DNA from 3 places in the Kytococcus sp. Marseille-QA3725 genome. Region 3 is predicted to be linked to each of the others. Evidence: predicted binding sites of a transcription regulator. Region 3 holds the regulator's gene; each other region holds the start of a gene.

Region 1 (5,505 bases), 820 kb from region 3:
GGTGGCGAAGTGTCGGCGGGGCCCGGTGGGGTACGACTACGTGCACTCGATGGTCGATGACCATTCCCGGTTGGCCTACAGCGAGATCCACGACGACGAGAAGGCCACCACCTGCGCGGGATTCCTCGCCCGGGCCGCGGCCTACTTCGCCGCCCACGGGATCGGCACGATCGAGCGGGTGATGAGCGACAACGCGCTGGCCTACCGCAAGAGCACGGTCTTCGCCCAAGCGGTGGCCGTCCTGGGGGCCCGGCAGGTCTTCATCCGCCCGCACTGCCCGTGGCAGAACGGGAAAGTCGAACGCTTCAACCGGACCCTGGCAAGCGAGTGGGCCTACCGACAGGTCTTCACCAGCAACCAGGCCCGCCGCGAGGCGCTTGCACCCTGGCTGGAGCACTACAACACTGACCGCGGCCACAGCGCCCTGGGAGGACTCCCACCCACCAGCCGACTGTCACCAACCTGATGGCCGAGAACACCTAGGTGCCGAGCTCGGGCGGTCCGGCCCCTTCGCGCTCCTCCTCGTGCCAGTGCCATCGGCCGTCGGCGAAGGTCCCGGTCAGTCCGTCCCGGTGCACGACGGTGTGGTGCCGCTCGCAGAGCAGGGCCAGGTTGTCCACGTCGGTCGGCCCACCGTCCGCCCAGTGCACGACGTGGTGTGCGTGGCACCACCCCGGTGGTCGATCACATCCCGGGAAGGTGCACCCACCGTCCCGCAGGGCCAGGAAGCCTCGCTGAGCACCGGTGGCGTTCCGGTCGGCACGTCCGATCTCCAAGGGCGCACCGTCCGAGCCGAGCACGGCCGGCACCACACGGGCGTCACACGCGGCCTGTCGCAGTTGCGTCGGCGTCAGCACCGTCCCGTCGAAGGCCGACCCGTGCGCTGTGGGACCGGCATCGCGCGCCGGGCCAGGCAGCCCCCGGCCCCACCCGGCGCGGCGCACACCACCGACCCCACGCCGCGCGAGCTCGTCCTGCAGCGTCCGGTGGTCCAGGGTCACCAGCAGGGTGGTCGCGCCGGCGAGGCCGCAGCCCCCTGCCGTGGCCCGTGCGTCGGCGGCCTGCGCCCGCTCCACGAGCTCCAGGAGCGCATCCGCCCGACGGCGACCCGGGGTCCGTGGATCTCGGATCGATCGCCCCTGCTCGTCCTGGCCCCGGGCCGGGGCGGACAGGCCCTCCAGCGCGGTGCGGAGGCGCGCGGCGTCCGGCTGGTTGAGGTCCACCTGGAAGCGCACCAGACCGGTCGGCAGCTGCCGTTCGGTGAGCGTGGAGCACTCCTTGGCGCGCTCGTCCTCCCGGTCCAGGGTGTCCTCCCCGAAGCGCGCCATCACCTGGCGCGTGAGCTGTCGCAGGGCCCGGCTCGTCGCCCGGCCCCGTCCGGACGCGTTGAGTTTCTCGGCGTGCTGCAGGTAGTAGCCCAGGACCTGCTCCCGCTCGGCCCCGGGAAGCACCGGCAGCACGGTGAGGGACTCCTTGAGGAGGGTGTGGGCCACCCCCACCGACACCCCACCACCCCAGACCGCATCCGCGAGCGGCTCCGTGCCCGGTTCGAGCGTCGCCTCGGCGACGGTGGCGACCGCGTGCGCCCGTCCGGGCTCCGCGATGCCGGCCCGCTCCCGCACCCCCGCGGTCGTTCCGGCGCACCGGGACCCCTGGACCACGCCTCGGTCCACGGCCTCCGCCGTCACACCGGTCATCGCCGCCTCGACCACCCGCAACAGGCTGCCGAGGACCTCGACGACCGGCGCGAGCTCCGCCGAGCCCAGCTGCCAGAGATCGGGGCGAACCCGGTCCAGCTGTCGTGTCAGCGAGGCCGCCTGATCGAAGATCACCGTGGCGTGTGCTGCCTCCGCGACGGCCCCGGGCGTTCCACCCGTCGTGCGGTCGCCACCTCCGACATCCCACAACGCGGACATCGCGTCACCCCCCCCCCCCCCCCCCCCCGTTCGCTCACCCCGAGCGGGCCCACGACGCCCGCTAAGTCGGTTCCCCAACCGATACCTTCATGATACACAGACCCTTGCTGCACTGCAACACGTGTTCCACATCTGTGGGTGCTGCCTCAAGGAGACCGGGGCACGCATGTGCGGCCGCTCGACGCGAGGGCGTCGCAGGAGAGCGCGGGGTTCGAGCCCAGATCACACGCGGGCGGCCGCCCGAGCCCGCTCGACGACCTCGGGCAGCACCTGCAGGGCCCGCTCACCGTCGGCCGCGGTCGAGCTCCACCCCCACGAGAACCGCAGCCCCGAGCCGGCCTCCTCCGCGCTGCGCCCCATGGCCTCCAGCACGTGGCTGGGTCGGTTCACCCCGGCCGAGCAGGCCGACCCCGCCGACACGGCCACTCCGGCGGCGTCGAGGAGGAACAGGAGGTCCTCGCTGCGGCAGCCGTCGAAGGTCACGTGCGCGATGTGGTCCAACCGGTGCGCACCGCTGCCGGTCACCCGGGCCCCCACCCCGAGATCCAGCACGCCCGCTTCGAACTCCTCCCGCAGGGCACGGATGCGAGCGGCCTCGCCGCCACGGACACCGGGCACCCCGGCCCGACGCCCCTCCACCGCACAACGGACGGCGGCCGCGAACCCGACCACCTGCGCCACCGGCACCGTGCCGGACCGGACGCGCCGCTCCTGCCCGCCTCCGAAGGTGGCCGGCTCCAACCCGACCCCCCGGCGTGCGACGAGCGCACCGATCCCCTGCGGGCCACCCACCTTGTGCCCCGCGAGGGACAGCAGGTCGGCCCCGCAGCCCGCCACGTCCAGCTCCGTGTGCCCGAGCACCTGGACCGCATCGGCGTGCACGCTGCACCCCCGCTCCCGCGCCACCTGCGCCAGCGCCGGCAGGTCCTGCAGCACACCCGTCTCGTTGTTGCCCCAGACGATGCTGGCGAGCGCGGCCGGCCCGACCTCGTCGCCCTCGGCTCCGTGCCCGGCACGTCCCCCGACCCCGTCCCCATCCTCGCCCTCCGTCCCGGGTCCATCGAGCGCCGCCGCGAGCGCCGAGGCGGTGAGCACCCCGTCGCCGTCGACCTCCGCCCAGGACACGGGCACCCCGGCGATCCGGTTCAGCCGCGCGACGGCCTCGGTCACGGCGGCGTGCTCGGTACGCGTGGTGACCACCGGCGCCCCCGGCCGTCCGACGGCCTCGTGACCGCCCAGCACCGCGAGGTTGTCCGCCTCGGTGCCACCGCTGGTGAAGATCACCTCGCTCGGGTGCGCACCGATGAGGGCGGCCACCTCCTCACGGGCCTCCTCGACCCGTCGCCGGGCCTCCCGCCCGACCGCGTGCAGCGCCGACGGGTTGCCCGGCAGTCCCGCGACCGAGGCCATCGCCTCGGTGACCTCCGGCCGCTGCGGCGAGCTCGCGGCGTGGTCCAGGTAGACGACCTCGTCCATCGGCCGGCTCAGCCGCGCGCCGCGGCCAGCACGTCCGCCAGGTCCAGCACCCCGTCCATGAGCACCTTGCCCAGCAGCACCCCGGAGCACCCGCTGCGTGCCAGGTCCCGCACGTCGTCCAGCGAGCGCACACCACCACCGGCCTGCACCTGCAGGTCCTCCGCGCGGGAGAGCACCTCGCCCAGGAACTCGAGCCCCGGGCCCTGCAGCATCGACTCCCGGCTGATGTCGGTGGCCAGCACGTGCTGGAGCCCCGCTGCCCGGTGGATGTCGAGCAGCTCCTCCAGCGGCAGCCCCGCGTTGGTGGTGCGGCCACCCGTGGCCAGCCGCCACTCCTGCCGCCCGTCGGCCCCCTCGTGCAGCCGGGCGTCCAGCGCGACCGTCACCCGGTCCGGACCGAACTCACGGATCCAGCCGCTCACCATCTCCGGGCGGTTGGCCGCGAGTGACCCGACGACCACTCGCTCAGCACCGGCTGCGAGGACGGCGTCGACGTCACCGTGGGAACGCACTCCCCCGCCGACCTGCAGCCGCAGACCGGTGGCCTCGCGCACCTGCCGGATGATCTCGTCGTCGTTCCACCCACCGTGCTCCAGGGCGTCCAGGTCCACCAGGTGCAGCCACTGGGCACCGGCCGCGGCGTACCGCTGCGCGTGCTCCAACGGAGTGCCGTCGTACCGCGTGATGCGGTCGAAGTCCCCCTGCTCCAACCCGACGACCTCGCCCTCGAGCAGGTGCAGCACCGGGTAGCAGGTCAAGCCGTCGTCACGTGCCGTCATGGAGCCTCCTTCGCCAGGCACCGGATGGTGCCGATCCCACGGTGCCACGCACGGCCCCGGTCGCAGTGATCGGGGTCGGTGCGTCAGCCGCGGCGTGCCCGCAGCACGGCCTCGACCTGGGCCAGCGACAGCCCACGGTCCTGCAGCAGGACGAGCAGGTGGTAGACGAGGTCGGCCGACTCGCCGAGCAGCTCCTCGTCCCCCTGCGCCACGCCGGCGAGCGCGACCTCGACGCCCTCCTCACCGACCTTCTGGGCGATCCGGCGTGTGCCGTCCTCGAACAGGCGCGTCGTGTACGAGCCCTCGGGGCGGCTCGCGTGGCGCTCCGCGATCGTCCGCGCGAGGTGGCCGATCTCGCTGGCCGGCGGGGCGTCGTCGAAGCAGCTGGCCGATCCGGTGTGGCAGGTCGGTCCGGCAGGGCGGACGGTCACGAGCAAAGCGTCCCGGTCGCAGTCGGTGCGCAGGTCCACCAGCTCCAGGGTGTTGCCCGAGGTCTCCCCCTTGACCCACCGCTCGTTGCGGGACCGCGACCAGAAGGTCACCCGCCCGGTCTCCTGCGTGGCGGTCACGGCGCCCCGGTCCATCCAACCCAGCATCAGGACCGCGAGGGTGGCGGCGTCCTGCACCACCGCCGGCACCAGATCCCGCTCCTCACCCTCGCCCCGGCCACCCGGGGTGAAGTCCAGCTCCTGCACGTCCAGCCTCATCGCCGCACCTCCACGCCGGCCTCGGCCAGCTCGTCCTTCACCTGGTCGATCGTCAGGGTGCCCGAGTGGAAGACGCTGGCGGCCAACGCCGCGTCCACGTCCGCCTCCCGGAACACCCGCACGAAGTCCTGCACGCTCCCCGCCCCGCCGGAGGCCACCAGGGGCACCGGGCACACCTGCCGCACCGCGGCGAGCTGCTCGACGTCGTAGCCGGTCCGCACGCCGTCGGAGCCCATGCAGTTCAGCACCACCTCACCGGCGCCCCGATCGGCGACCTCGGTCACCCAGTCGAGCGTCGAGCGCCCGGCCTGCCGCATCGCCTGCGGGTCACCGGTGTGCGAGCGCACCCGCCAGATGCCGTCCTCGTCGCGCAGCGAGTCGATGCCGACCACCACGCACTGCACGCCGAACTCGTCGGCGAGCTCCCCCACCAGCTCCGGCCGCTCCAGGGCCGGGGTGTTCACCGACACCTTGTCCGCCCCCGCGTGCAGCACCGCCCGGGCCTCGCCCACGGAGCGGATGCCGCCGGCGACCGAGAACGGGATGTCGATGAGCCGGGCCACGCGCGTGACCCACTCGCGGTCCACCGACCGACCGGCCGGGCTCGCGCTGATGTCGTAGAAGACC
Region 2 (5,505 bases), on a different contig from region 3:
TCCGGCGGAGCGACGAGCTCTGTGGTCAGCTCCGACGGGGTCAGGGTGAGTGGCTCCCCCTCGACCTCCACCTCGAGGCCGAGCGGGTGCCACTCCCCGCCGTCGAGCTGGTAGCGCCCCGTGTAGATGGCGGTGATCCTCGGCTTCACCGGGTCCGTCGAGGTGTAGGTGTGCGTGATCTCCCCGTCGGGATAGGTGTTGCCGGTGTCCGTCGTCGGGCCCTTGGTGGTGCCGTCGCCGAAGTCGTAGGTCACGGACTTCAGCTCCGGCATGATCTGCAGGTCGTGGCCGAGCATCTCCTCGGGGGCAACGGCTCGGAGCTCGTACGGCTCGTAGCCCTCCTGGGCGAATCCGGTCATGAAGTACACCGGCTTGTTGACCAGGGGATCGGTGCGAGGAGGGTCCCACTCGGGAACGGGCGCCGCGAACTTCGTGACCTTGAAGGCCTTCGCGATGCGCTCGTCGGCGACCTGCCCGGATCGGGCGGGGAGGGCTGCGGGGAAGCAGGTCACGTCGAGGTGCTCCCACCACTGGACCTCGGTGTCGTCCTCGGTGCGCATGACCCGACGGGAGATGTCCATCAAGGGGCCGTCACCCGGGTGGCCCTTGCACCCCTCGGCAGCCCTTGTGCACATGTCGCCCTCCGAAGGACCGGGCGGATATCCACAAGCCGGCTGGGCCGTGTACTCGTAGTACAGCGTGGGCGGATCCTTGGGGCGGGGCGGTTTGGAGTTCGGGGGGAATTCGTCGGCGAGGTCTTTGACTTCTTGCTCGCGTAGCCCCAAAACAAAGCCGTCATCACCCTCGTCGCAATACCCCTCCCACCCACACTCATCACCTGTAGCGAAGAGGAAGAGATCAATAAGCACTGGCGCCCCCGTGGGACCCATCACCACGCACGGGCATATCGGTCACAACCCACCCATCTCGGTATTCAAGAGTGGGGATGAAACCGGTGACCCCATCGGGGGACATAGATTGCACGACCGCACCCTGCCGATCAACAATGTCGTATGACAATTGCTGGAACCTAACCGAGGCTTCATACTTCCCATCGCCCAGGGGGCGAATATCCACATCACGGACTCGCACGGCAGGTGAAGCCGCATGTTCCCCCGTGGACTCAGCTTCCGCGAACTGCTTGATCCAGCGCCCACATGTCTTGCACCCATCACCAGAGTGCTCATCGAGGATCCCAGCAGCAGGATGCTCAAAGAGATGGGCCCACGTCTCCACATACCAGAGCGCGAAAGCCTCCGCGCCGGCTTCGGAGTTCTCCTTCGCCACGGCAGGCATCTTCGGCAGCCCGGGGTCCTCGGCCTCACCGCCGGACGCCTCGGACGAGGACCCGCGACCTGCCGACGGCGACGCCTCCTGGCTAGCCGAGGACGATGCCCCCGAGGGTGCCGTCGACTCCGACCGAGCGGGCGAGGAGCCCCCTTCCGTACCACTCTCCACGGGAGACGAGGCCCCTTCGGGCCTGCTCGACTCCTCCGCATCCGCAGCACACGCACTCACCGACAGCGCACCCACCAACGTGAGCGCAGACAGCTTGATCCACGACCGAACAGACACCCTGACCCGCCTCGTCATCCATGACCGACCCCGACATGGGCACCATGGCACGGACCCGAACCCGTCGGTCGAGGTTCTCCACAGGCTCCGGTAAAGACTTGCTCAAGAAATCAGGGAAGTCGGCGTTTCATCCCGACGTGCGTGGCCTCGTGCCCCAGTCGCTCGTAGAAGCGGTGCGCATCGCGCCGTGAACGATCCGACGTGAGCTGCACCATGCTCGCGCTCCTACGGGCCCCCAGGCGTGCGCCCAGCGCATCATCACGGCACCCAGGCCCCCACCGCGCTCACCTTCGGCGATCCGAACCCCTTCGATCTGCAACCGCAGCAGACCACCTCGCGACAGCCCCGGGACCAGCGTCAGCTGCATGGTGCCCACCACTGAGCCTCCTGCCGAACGGACGACGGCGAGGAAGTGCGCCGGATCGGCATCGATGGCCCGGAACGCCGACACATAGGGCGCCATGTCATCCCCCTCGCGCGTGGCCCCCAGGGGGTCATCGCACAGGAGGGCGACGATGGCCGACACGTCCTCGAGCACGGCGCGATCGACGCGATAGCCGGGCGGGAGATGGGGCAGATCACTGGGCATGGCACCCATTGTCGCGACCTGTCCACAGCGTGGGCACGCTTGACCCCCGCCTCCTCACATAGTTCACACGTTCTAGCTTTGTTGACACCGATATAGATCATGTGTACTATCTTGATCGCGGGGAAGGAACTGGCGCAAGCGGGGAGGGGGGCCCGATGACCACGGCGATGCGGGAGATGACGGCGCCCGACGCTGCTCTGTCCGAGCTGGCAACCGCCTTCGCCGCAGCCCAGGCGGCCACGGACGAGGTGATGCGGGGCATCGCCGCGTTGGGCGCCCAGGGCCCTGCGCTGGATCGCGAGGGGCTCACATGGCTGGTCGAACAGAGCAAGGTGCTGGCCAATCGAGGTGACCGCATCCGGAGTCGCAGCATGGACGTGGTGCGGTCGGCGCGGGAGTCGGGCCGGGCCGTGCACACCGACGACGGGCAGTTCGCGGGGCGCGCCTCACGCTCGGACGGCTGGGACACCGGCCGCGATCAGAAGCTGGCCGAGGCACTCGGCAACGCGACCCCTTCGACGGGGACGCCCGGCCCGGATCACCCGGTGGGAACGAACACCACCGGCCCTCGCGAGGGTGAGGAAGTCGGTGTGCGCTGCCCCTTGACGGCAGCCGCGGCTGATCGAGGACTGATCAGCGAGCGCCATGCCCTGATCATCGTGGGGGAGATGGAGGACCTGCCGGAGAGCCTCACACCCGCCGAGCGGGCACGTGTGGAGCACCACCTGGTGGAGCTGGCGAAGCGTCGCTCCCCCAGCAGCCTGCGCCCGGCAGCCCGGCGTGCGCTCGAGGTGCTGGGACTGGACCGTCAGCAGGTCGACGAGCACGAGAACGAGCAGGTCCTCGCGGAGGAGACGGCTGCCCTCGACAAGGCGTCGTTCTGGATGAAGGACAACGAGGACGGCACCTGGTTCGGCCAGTTCGTCCTGCCGGAGCTGCAGGCGCACATGCTGAAGAAGGCCGTCGAGAGCCTGAGCTCCCCGCGTCGTCGGGCAAGTGGAGCAGCGATGGTCGATGGGGCCGAGGCCTCCTCGACCTCCGCTCCGGCACCCGCACCGGCACTGGCGGGCACGGGCCGCAGGCACCGCGAGCTCGATCGCCGCAACGAGCAGGGCAAGGCCCTGGCGACGCTGGTCGACCACCTGCCCGGTGACCGACTCGGCTCCAAGTCCAACGTGATCCTGTTGGTGCGCACCGAGCTCGAGACCCTCCGTGGCGAGACCGATCGCGCAGGCGTGACGGACTCGGGCGCGTCCGTCTCGGCCCAGCAGGTGCGGCGCCTGGCCAGTCAGGCCGGCATCATCCCGGCGGTGATGGGCGGAGCGGGGCAGCTGCTCGACCTGGGCCAGCAGCGCCGGTGCTACTCCGAGGTGCAGAGATCGGCGCTGGCCCTGCGGTACTCGCAGTGCGCAGAGGAAGCGTGCGACCGGCCGTTCGCCTGGACCGAGATCCACCACGCCGACCCGTGGGCTCCCGTCCGAGGGCCCGACGGGCAGACGTGGCACCCAGGCGGAGGGGGAACAGACCTGCAGAACGGGATCCCACTGTGCGGCCAGCACCACCGGTTGCTGGACGACCCACGCAGGACGCACACGATCGAGAGGAACGAGGACGGAGTGGCCACGGTGCGCTTCACCTGGCGGACGGACCACTCACGATGGCGGGGGCAGGGGGCGTGATGAGAAGTCAGCCGGACGTGACGAGCCCGCCACCGGACGGTGCCGGCAGCGGGCTCGGTGTGCACCGTCCGAGACGGAACGGCGCGCACGGAAGGGGCTCAGACGTGGCGACGCGTGGTGACCACCCGGAAGCGGTTGCTGACGAACGCGGCGTCGGCGTAAGCCGCATTCGCAGCGGGGTTCGCACCCGTGCCGTGGAAGTCGCTGAACGCAGCCGTCTGGTTCACGAAGATCTGACCCGTGAGGTTCTCGCTGAGCGCCACACCTGCGTCGGCGGCGGCCTCGCGGGAGTCTGCCAGGACGTTCTCGTCGGTGGAGTACACCGCCATGGTCATGGCGCCGTGCTCCTGGATGGTCTCCGTGGCGATCTGCAGCGACTGCTCTGTCGACTCGGTCCGGATGACGAACACCACCGGGCCGAAGCATTCCTGGGTGTAGGCGTCCCGCTTGTCGGCGTCGAGCAGGATGATGCCCGGGGTCCGGACCACGGCGTCGGGGAACTTCGGGTGCTCCACCTCGCGCGGAGCCAGGACGACCTCGCCACCCAGGCGCTCGGCCAGCCCGGAGAAGTCGTTGGCACGGGCACGGACGTCCTCGTTGACCGTGGCACCCAGGACCTCGACGGCCTTGGCGTCCTCCTTGTTGAACGCGGTGATGGCCTTGCCGAGGGACTGCGCGAACTCCTCGGCGGTCAGCTCGCCGTCCGGCGTGCTGATGCCGGTGGACTTGGCGTAGACGTTCTGCGGCGCGGTGCACATCTGGCCCGAGTAGAGCGAGAACGAGAACGCCAGGTTGCCCGTGGAGGCCCGCAGGTCCGAGAAGGAGTCCACGACCACCGTGTTGATGCCGGCCTTCTCGGTGTAGACCAGCTTGCCGGCGGCCACGGCCTCGGTCTCCAGCCAGTGGCCGAAGCCCGGACCACCCGTGTAGTCGATGATCTTCACAGCCGGGTCCAGGGCGAGGTCCTTGGCCAGGGTGCCGCCCTTGTCCTCGGGAGCGAGCTGCACCAGGGCGGGGTCGAAACCGGCCTCGGCGAGCACCTCACGGGCCACCTCGACGGTGATGGCCAGCGGCAGGACGGCCATCGGGTGCGGCTTGACGACCACGGCGTTGCCCGTCGCGAGGCTCGCGAAGATGCCCGGGTAGGCGTTCCAGGTGGGGAACGTGTTGCAGCCGATCACCAGACCGACACCACGACCGATGACGCGGTAGTCCTTCTGCATGCGGATGGGCTCACCCTTGGCCGGCTTCTCCCAGACGACCGACTCGGGGACCTTGCGCTGCTCGGCAAGGGCGACGGTGACGGCCTCGAGGGCCCGGTCCATGGCGTGCGGACCGCCAGCCTGAAAGGCCATGACGAAGGGCTGGCCCGAGGTGTGCATGACCGCGTGCGCCATCTCGAAGCCGCGCGCGGCGATGCGGTCGATGATCTCGACGGAGACCGCGGCACGGGCCTCGGGACCGGCGTCGCGCCAGGCCTTCTGCGCGGACACTGCGGCGTCCATGGCGGCCACGACGTCGAGCTGCGGGTAGCCAACCCCAAGCTCCGGCCCGTACGGGGACTTCTCCGAGCCGACCCACTCACCGGTGGAGGGCTGCGAGGTGAGCGACTCGAAGCGCTGCCCCAGCGTGGCCTCGTGGGCCTTCAGACCATTCGGCGCC
Region 3 (5,505 bases):
CGAGCTGCTCCAGTCTGTCCGACGACACGGGGTCCACCGCCGACTCCGTGGCGGGCCAACCGGCTGGGTGGTCCTCCGCCTGCGCCACGGGGACCGACCCCAGCCCCACGGACGTGACGAGCAGACCCGTGGCCAGGAGGGCACGGGCCGCTCCTCGCACTTGGGCGGCACCTCGGCCGGACTGCCTCTGCTCCACGCCTCCATTGTGGCGGGAGTCCACCCTGTACCCCACCGCGCGCCATCCCCTCCCGATGACCAGCGTTCCTCCACGTCCCCGATACCAGCCCCTGCCTCCGCAGCACAGGCCCTCCCGGAGGGTCCTCGGCGCCGGCTCCCCGATGTGTGGTGGAGTGACGCCATGCACCTCCCCATGCCCGCACCGAACGAGACCGACCGGCTGCACGAGCTCAGTCGTGACTCCGCGGACCACGACGCCATCACCGATCTCTGGAAGGCCGGCTTCGCGCTCCCGCGCTGGTGGTTCCTCCCCGCAGGGCCCGAGGGTGCTGTCGCTCCCGTCGCCGCCGAGATCGAGGGCACGATGATGCTCCTCGGCTTCACCAGCAGCGAGCGGGCCCGTCACTTCGCGGTGGAGCAGGGCATGTCCGACCCGGAGGAGCCCGCCGACCTGCTGGCCAAGCAGCCGGCGGACATCGTCCGCGGCGCGGACGACTTCATCGCCTCCGGCGTGGAGGGCATCGTCATGGACGTGCACATCTCCGGCTGGTTCGCCCCCTTCGAGGGCCTGAGCCCGATGTGGCGTCGCGTCACCGGCACCACCCTCGACTGACGGCCCTCGAGCAACACCCTTCGCCCCCTCCCCTCGACTCCCCCTCGGCCGGCGCCCCTCGACCTCCCTGTCGGGCTCCGGCCTCGCCCGACGCCCCGGGCCGCTCACGGCCCAGGCCTCCCTCAGGGCTCCGGGACGACCAGCTCCTGACCGGCTTGCACCTCGGAGGTCCCGAGCCCGTTGGCCTCCTGCAGCATCAGCACGCCCTGCTCGACCGGCACCTCGGGGAGGTGCTCGACGGCCACGTGCCCCAAGGTCTGCCCGTCCCCGACCACGACGTGCTGCGCGCCGGAGGCGTCCGGCCCGGCCCCGACCGACTGCCACGCCACGAGCAGCACCAGCGCAACCGCCAGCACCAGGCCCAGCACCTGACGGGCCGCACGTCCGCGAGCCGTCAGCCGCATGCGCGGAGCCGGTCGCTGCGCCTGCCGCCGGAAGGGCGCAGCGTGCACGCCCGCACGCTGCCCCACGACGCCTCGACCGAGACGAGGTGCCTCACAGGTGATCGCGCTCATGTCCACTCCTTCCCCTCCGGACGCCTGTCCGTCGGATGTCTGTACTATGTGTAGCACAGGTGGTCGACGCCCTCCAAGACACGCCCGAACGGATGTCCGCTCGCGCGGGGCCGGGGCGTCGTACCCTGTGACCGCACGGCTGTCGGCCGAGCGCGTGATCGACTCCTCCTTCGCGGGGGGGGAACGCGGGTCCGTCCGACAACACCTGAAGTCAATCGGTGACCACCGACAACATCGGGAGATCGTTGGGAGGACGGCGATCTGCTGAGCACGGCGGCGGTCAGCGACATCGCCCGAGGCACGCCAGACGACCGCCGCGACGACCCAGCGAAGGGGGACCATGACCAACCGGAGGAACGAGCCGGGCCTGCGCCGCAACGAGCCGCTGACCGACCGGCAGACCAGGGTGCTGGAGGTCATCCGACACTCGATCGACGAGCGGGGCTACCCGCCGAGCATGCGCGAGATCGCCGAGCAGGTGGAGCTCGCCTCCGCGAGCTCCGTGCAGCACCAGCTCAACGCGCTGCAGCGCAAGGGCTACATCCGCCGCGACCCCAACCGCCCCCGCGCCCTGGAGATCCTGGACGCCCAGTGGCCGGGTGACCGCGGGTACCGCAAGCTGCCGGAGGACACCTGGGACCCCTCCGAGGCCGCCGACGCCCAGCCGCCGGCCAGCTACGTGCCCGTGGTGGGGCAGATCGCCGCCGGTGGACCGATCCTGGCCGAGGAGCGCGTGGAGGACGTCTTCCCGCTCCCCAAGCAGATCGTCGGTGACGGCGAGCTCTTCCTGCTGCGCGTCAAGGGGGACTCGATGGTCGACGCGGCCATCTGCGACGGCGACTGGGTCGTGGTGCGCCGCCAGCAGGCCGCCATCAACGGCGACATCGTGGCCGCGCTCATCGACGACGAGGCGACGGTGAAGACCTACAAGAAGGTCAAGAACCAGATCTGGCTGCAGCCGCACAACCCCATGTTCGACCCGATCGACGGTAACGACGCCACCATCCTGGGCAAGGTCACCGCGGTCCTGCGCCGCGTCTGATCGCGTCCGGACCGCTCGGGCCCGGGCCGCGCCCGGCCCGAGCGGGGTGCGACAGGTCTCCGGGGACCCGTCGGGGTCCGGCAGGTCCGAGGGGCTCCGGTACGGGTGGGATCGGAGCACGTCCCCGAGCCCTCCCACACGGGGTCACCCCGCCTCGACGGCCACCCCGAGCCGATCGGCGACGGCCAGCAGCGTCTCGTCCACCATCGCGTCCACGGTCAGCGTCGCCTCCCGGTGGGCTCGGTGCCATCCCCGGGTCACCACGGCGACCGGCCCACCGGCGCGGTGCACGTGCCGGGCGAAGCGGTAGCCGCTCATCACCTTGAGGCTCGAGCCGAGCACCAGCAGCCCGTCGGCGCCGTCCACCATCGCATAGGCCCGGTCCACGCGCTCCCGCGGGACGTTCTCCCCGAAGTACACGACGTCCGGCTTGAGCTCGTCGGCCCCGCACACGAGGCAGTCGACCGTGCGGAACGAGGCGACCACCTCCTCGTCCAGGGCCACGTCGCCGTCCGGACGGACCTGCCCGCCCCGCAGCGCGACGTCGCGGTGGTGCGGGTTCAGCTCACCCAGCCGCGCCTGCAGCGACGACCGCTCCTCGACCGCCCCGCACACCAGGCAGACGATGCGCGACAGCGTCCCGTGCAGATCCAGCACGTCCGGCGACCCGGCCCGTTGGTGCAGCCCGTCCACGTTCTGCGTGATCACCCCGGTGATGCCCGCGACCTCACCACCCGCCGCGCCCTCGGCCTGGAGCGCCGCGAGCGCCCGGTGCCCCGCGTTCGGCTGGGCACCGGTGAAGCGCTCCCACCCCACGAAGGCACGCGCCCAGTAGCGCCGCCGGGCCTCGGGACCGGCACGGAAGTCGCCGATCGTCATCGGTTGCACACGCCGCACCCCGTCCGGCCCCCGGTAGTCCGGGATGCCCGAGGCGGTCGACATGCCCGCCCCCGTCACCACCGCCAGCCGCTGCCCGGCCAGCAGCTCGGCCAGGGCCTCCACCTCCTGCGGGGCGGCCCGGACCACGGGCGGCAGGGTCACCGGGCTGTCCACCTCCGGCATCGCGGCGCCCGAGGACCCCTCAGCCACGGCGACGCCCAGCCGTCCTGCGACCCAGCTGCCGTCGTCCGGCGCGTGCCCAACGGCGGGGTGCCCGTCGCCCGACGAGCGACATCCGCCCCGACCCCCGCAGCGCCCGCAGCGCGACCTCGGGGTCGGCCACCTCCGGGTACGGGTAGCGGGCGGGTGCGTCGCGCATGATCAGCTGCGGCGCGTACCGGCGGATGGCCGAGTCCGCCACGCCGTACCCGTGGCGCTCGATGATCTTCTGCTCCTCGTCGCTGAAGGCGTCCATGTCCGTGCGGATCTGGTTGATCTGCGCGGCCACCTCCACGGGATAGCTCTGCGGGACTCGCGAGTCCATCGCCCAGGACGCGCCCTCCAGCACACCCCAGTTGAAGGCCGAGTGCAGCCAGCGCAGCCGCGTGACCTCCCCACCACCGGCCGCGATGCTGATGACGTGCAGGATCCGCCCCAAGGGCGTCCGCGCGCTGCGGGCCCGGAAGACCGCTCCCCCGTCGCTCACCAGCACCGAGGCGTGGTCGCGCCAGACCGGCTCGAGCGCGAGGTTGTCGTAGATGCCGCCGTCCAGCAGCTGCACCGTGCGCGAGATCCGGGGCCTCGCCGCCGCGTCCACCTGCCCCACCCGGCCGCCGGTGAGGTCCAGCGTCGAGGCGTCGATGTCGAACGGCGCGAAGTACGGCGGGTAGGCGCTGGAGGCCGCCACGACGTCCGCCAGGCGCAGCCCCGCCGGCGGCTCGCCGTACCCGAGGCGGTAGTCCCCCACCCGCCCGCGGGGCGCGTGGGCCCGGGGGTCGGCAAAGGTCCAGTTCACCCCGTGCGCGAGCTCGGTCGCCTCGACCACCACGGCGGGGCCGCTGGTGCGGTGCGCGTCGCGCAGGTCGGTCGCCCACCAGTCGACCTGACCGACGAGCTGGTCGGCCAGCATCCGCGAGCTCGTGTCCGGCGAGCGGCGCACCTTGGGGCCGAACCCGGAGACCATCGCCCGCGTGCGCAGGTTGCGGCTGGTCAGCCGCCGGACCGGCTCGGCCACGTACTCCTCGAAACCGGTGACGCGGGGCGCCGAGAACAGACCACCGGGCACCGTGTCGCCCCGCGGCAGGGGCGGTGCGCTGGGGTCGGGCTCCACGAGGTCGGCCGAGTCGATGCTCTGCGAGAGGGCGTCCGCGTCGGGCCACCCGAGCCGTGGGGCGGCCAGCAGCATCGCCGCGATGGAGCCGCCCGAGACCGCCGAGACCGTCCGCAGCTGACCGAGCATGCCCAGCTCGTTGAGGCGGCGCAGCGCCCCCAGGTGGAACAGGGCCGCCCGGAAGCCACCACCCGAGAGGCACAGCGCGGTCCCGCGACGCGGTCCTCGCCAGCTGGGGCCGTGGTGCGCCTCGTCCCGCGCGGCGGCCATCTGCGCGCCGGCGGGGTCCGGGAGGTGGGTCTCAGGCACGTGGAGCATCACACCACACCCGACCCACCGACCTCCGGGCCCTTCTGCCTCGCGCACCCTAGGCGCCAGGGCCTCCGGGTGCGACGCCCGCGGCTCAGCGCACGACGCCCCGCGGGTCAGCGCACCGCGAAGGGGCTCAGCACCTCCAGCGCCCGGTCGACGTCCGCGCGGGTGTTCCAGGCGTGGAAGCTCAACCGCACCCCGCCGGCCCGCTGGGAGAGCGTCAGGCCCGCCCGCTCGGCGGCCGCCGCGGCCCCCTCCGGCATGGCCAGGCTCACGATGGCCGAGTCCGAGGCCGGCAGCCCCAGCCCCTCGCGCAGCGCGTTGGTGAGGCCCACGTCGTGCGCCCGCACCGCGGCGGTGGGCACCCGGAGGAAGTCCTCCAGCGCCGCGACCGCACCGGGCCACAGCGGCCACCCCGGGGAGACGTCGAAGCGCGAGGCCCGCGGGGACAGCGTCATCGTGGGGCCGTACATCGAGTCCCATACGACGTCCCCGGCGTACCAGCCCGCGTCCAGCGGCACGAGCATCCCGGCCGCCCGGTCGGACACCGTCATGTACGCCACCCCTCGCGGGTGGCAGAGCCACTTGTAGGCCGAGCAGACGGTCACGTCCGCCAGCGAGGCATCGACCGGGGACC

Evidence for each region. Region 3 encodes LexA, which represses DNA repair genes until DNA is damaged. Its sites were predicted from a motif close to TCGAACANNTGTTCGA; they were not measured.
Region 1: ACY8FT_RS05750 (HNH endonuclease signature motif containing protein) is a predicted target of LexA. The motif match lies at 2,030-2,045, and genes of this name have one in related genera.
Region 2: ACY8FT_RS10735 (HNH endonuclease signature motif containing protein) is a predicted target of LexA. The motif match lies at 2,258-2,273, and genes of this name have one in related genera.

Annotation. Positions count from the first base shown of each region.
Region 1 covers NZ_JBUCLA010000001.1:1,249,987-1,255,491, forward strand. Annotated here, with positions in the region: gene ACY8FT_RS05745 (IS481 family transposase) at 1-466, shown strand, start outside; gene ACY8FT_RS05750 (HNH endonuclease signature motif containing protein) at 480-1,832, opposite strand; gene ACY8FT_RS05755 (cysteine desulfurase family protein) at 2,139-3,392, opposite strand; gene ACY8FT_RS05760 (1-(5-phosphoribosyl)-5-[(5-phosphoribosylamino)methylideneamino]imidazole-4-carboxamide isomerase) at 3,401-4,171, opposite strand; gene hisIE (bifunctional phosphoribosyl-AMP cyclohydrolase/phosphoribosyl-ATP diphosphatase HisIE) at 4,255-4,878, opposite strand; gene hisF (imidazole glycerol phosphate synthase subunit HisF) at 4,875-5,505, opposite strand, start outside.
Region 2 covers NZ_JBUCLA010000002.1:558,864-564,368, reverse strand. Annotated here, with positions in the region: gene ACY8FT_RS10750 (hypothetical protein) at 1-560, opposite strand, end outside; gene ACY8FT_RS10745 (DUF6318 family protein) at 859-1,593, opposite strand; gene ACY8FT_RS10740 (GNAT family N-acetyltransferase) at 1,703-2,164, opposite strand; gene ACY8FT_RS10735 (HNH endonuclease signature motif containing protein) at 2,320-3,843, shown strand; gene paaN (phenylacetic acid degradation protein PaaN) at 3,942-5,505, opposite strand, start outside.
Region 3 covers NZ_JBUCLA010000001.1:428,838-434,342, reverse strand. Annotated here, with positions in the region: gene ACY8FT_RS02025 (cutinase family protein) at 1-196, opposite strand, end outside; gene ACY8FT_RS02020 (hypothetical protein) at 371-790, shown strand; gene ACY8FT_RS02015 (LysM peptidoglycan-binding domain-containing protein) at 913-1,242, opposite strand; gene lexA (transcriptional repressor LexA) at 1,646-2,347, shown strand; gene ACY8FT_RS02005 (Sir2 family NAD-dependent protein deacetylase) at 2,492-3,436, opposite strand; gene ACY8FT_RS02000 (patatin-like phospholipase family protein) at 3,429-4,865, opposite strand; gene ACY8FT_RS01995 (aminotransferase class V-fold PLP-dependent enzyme) at 4,982-5,505, opposite strand, start outside.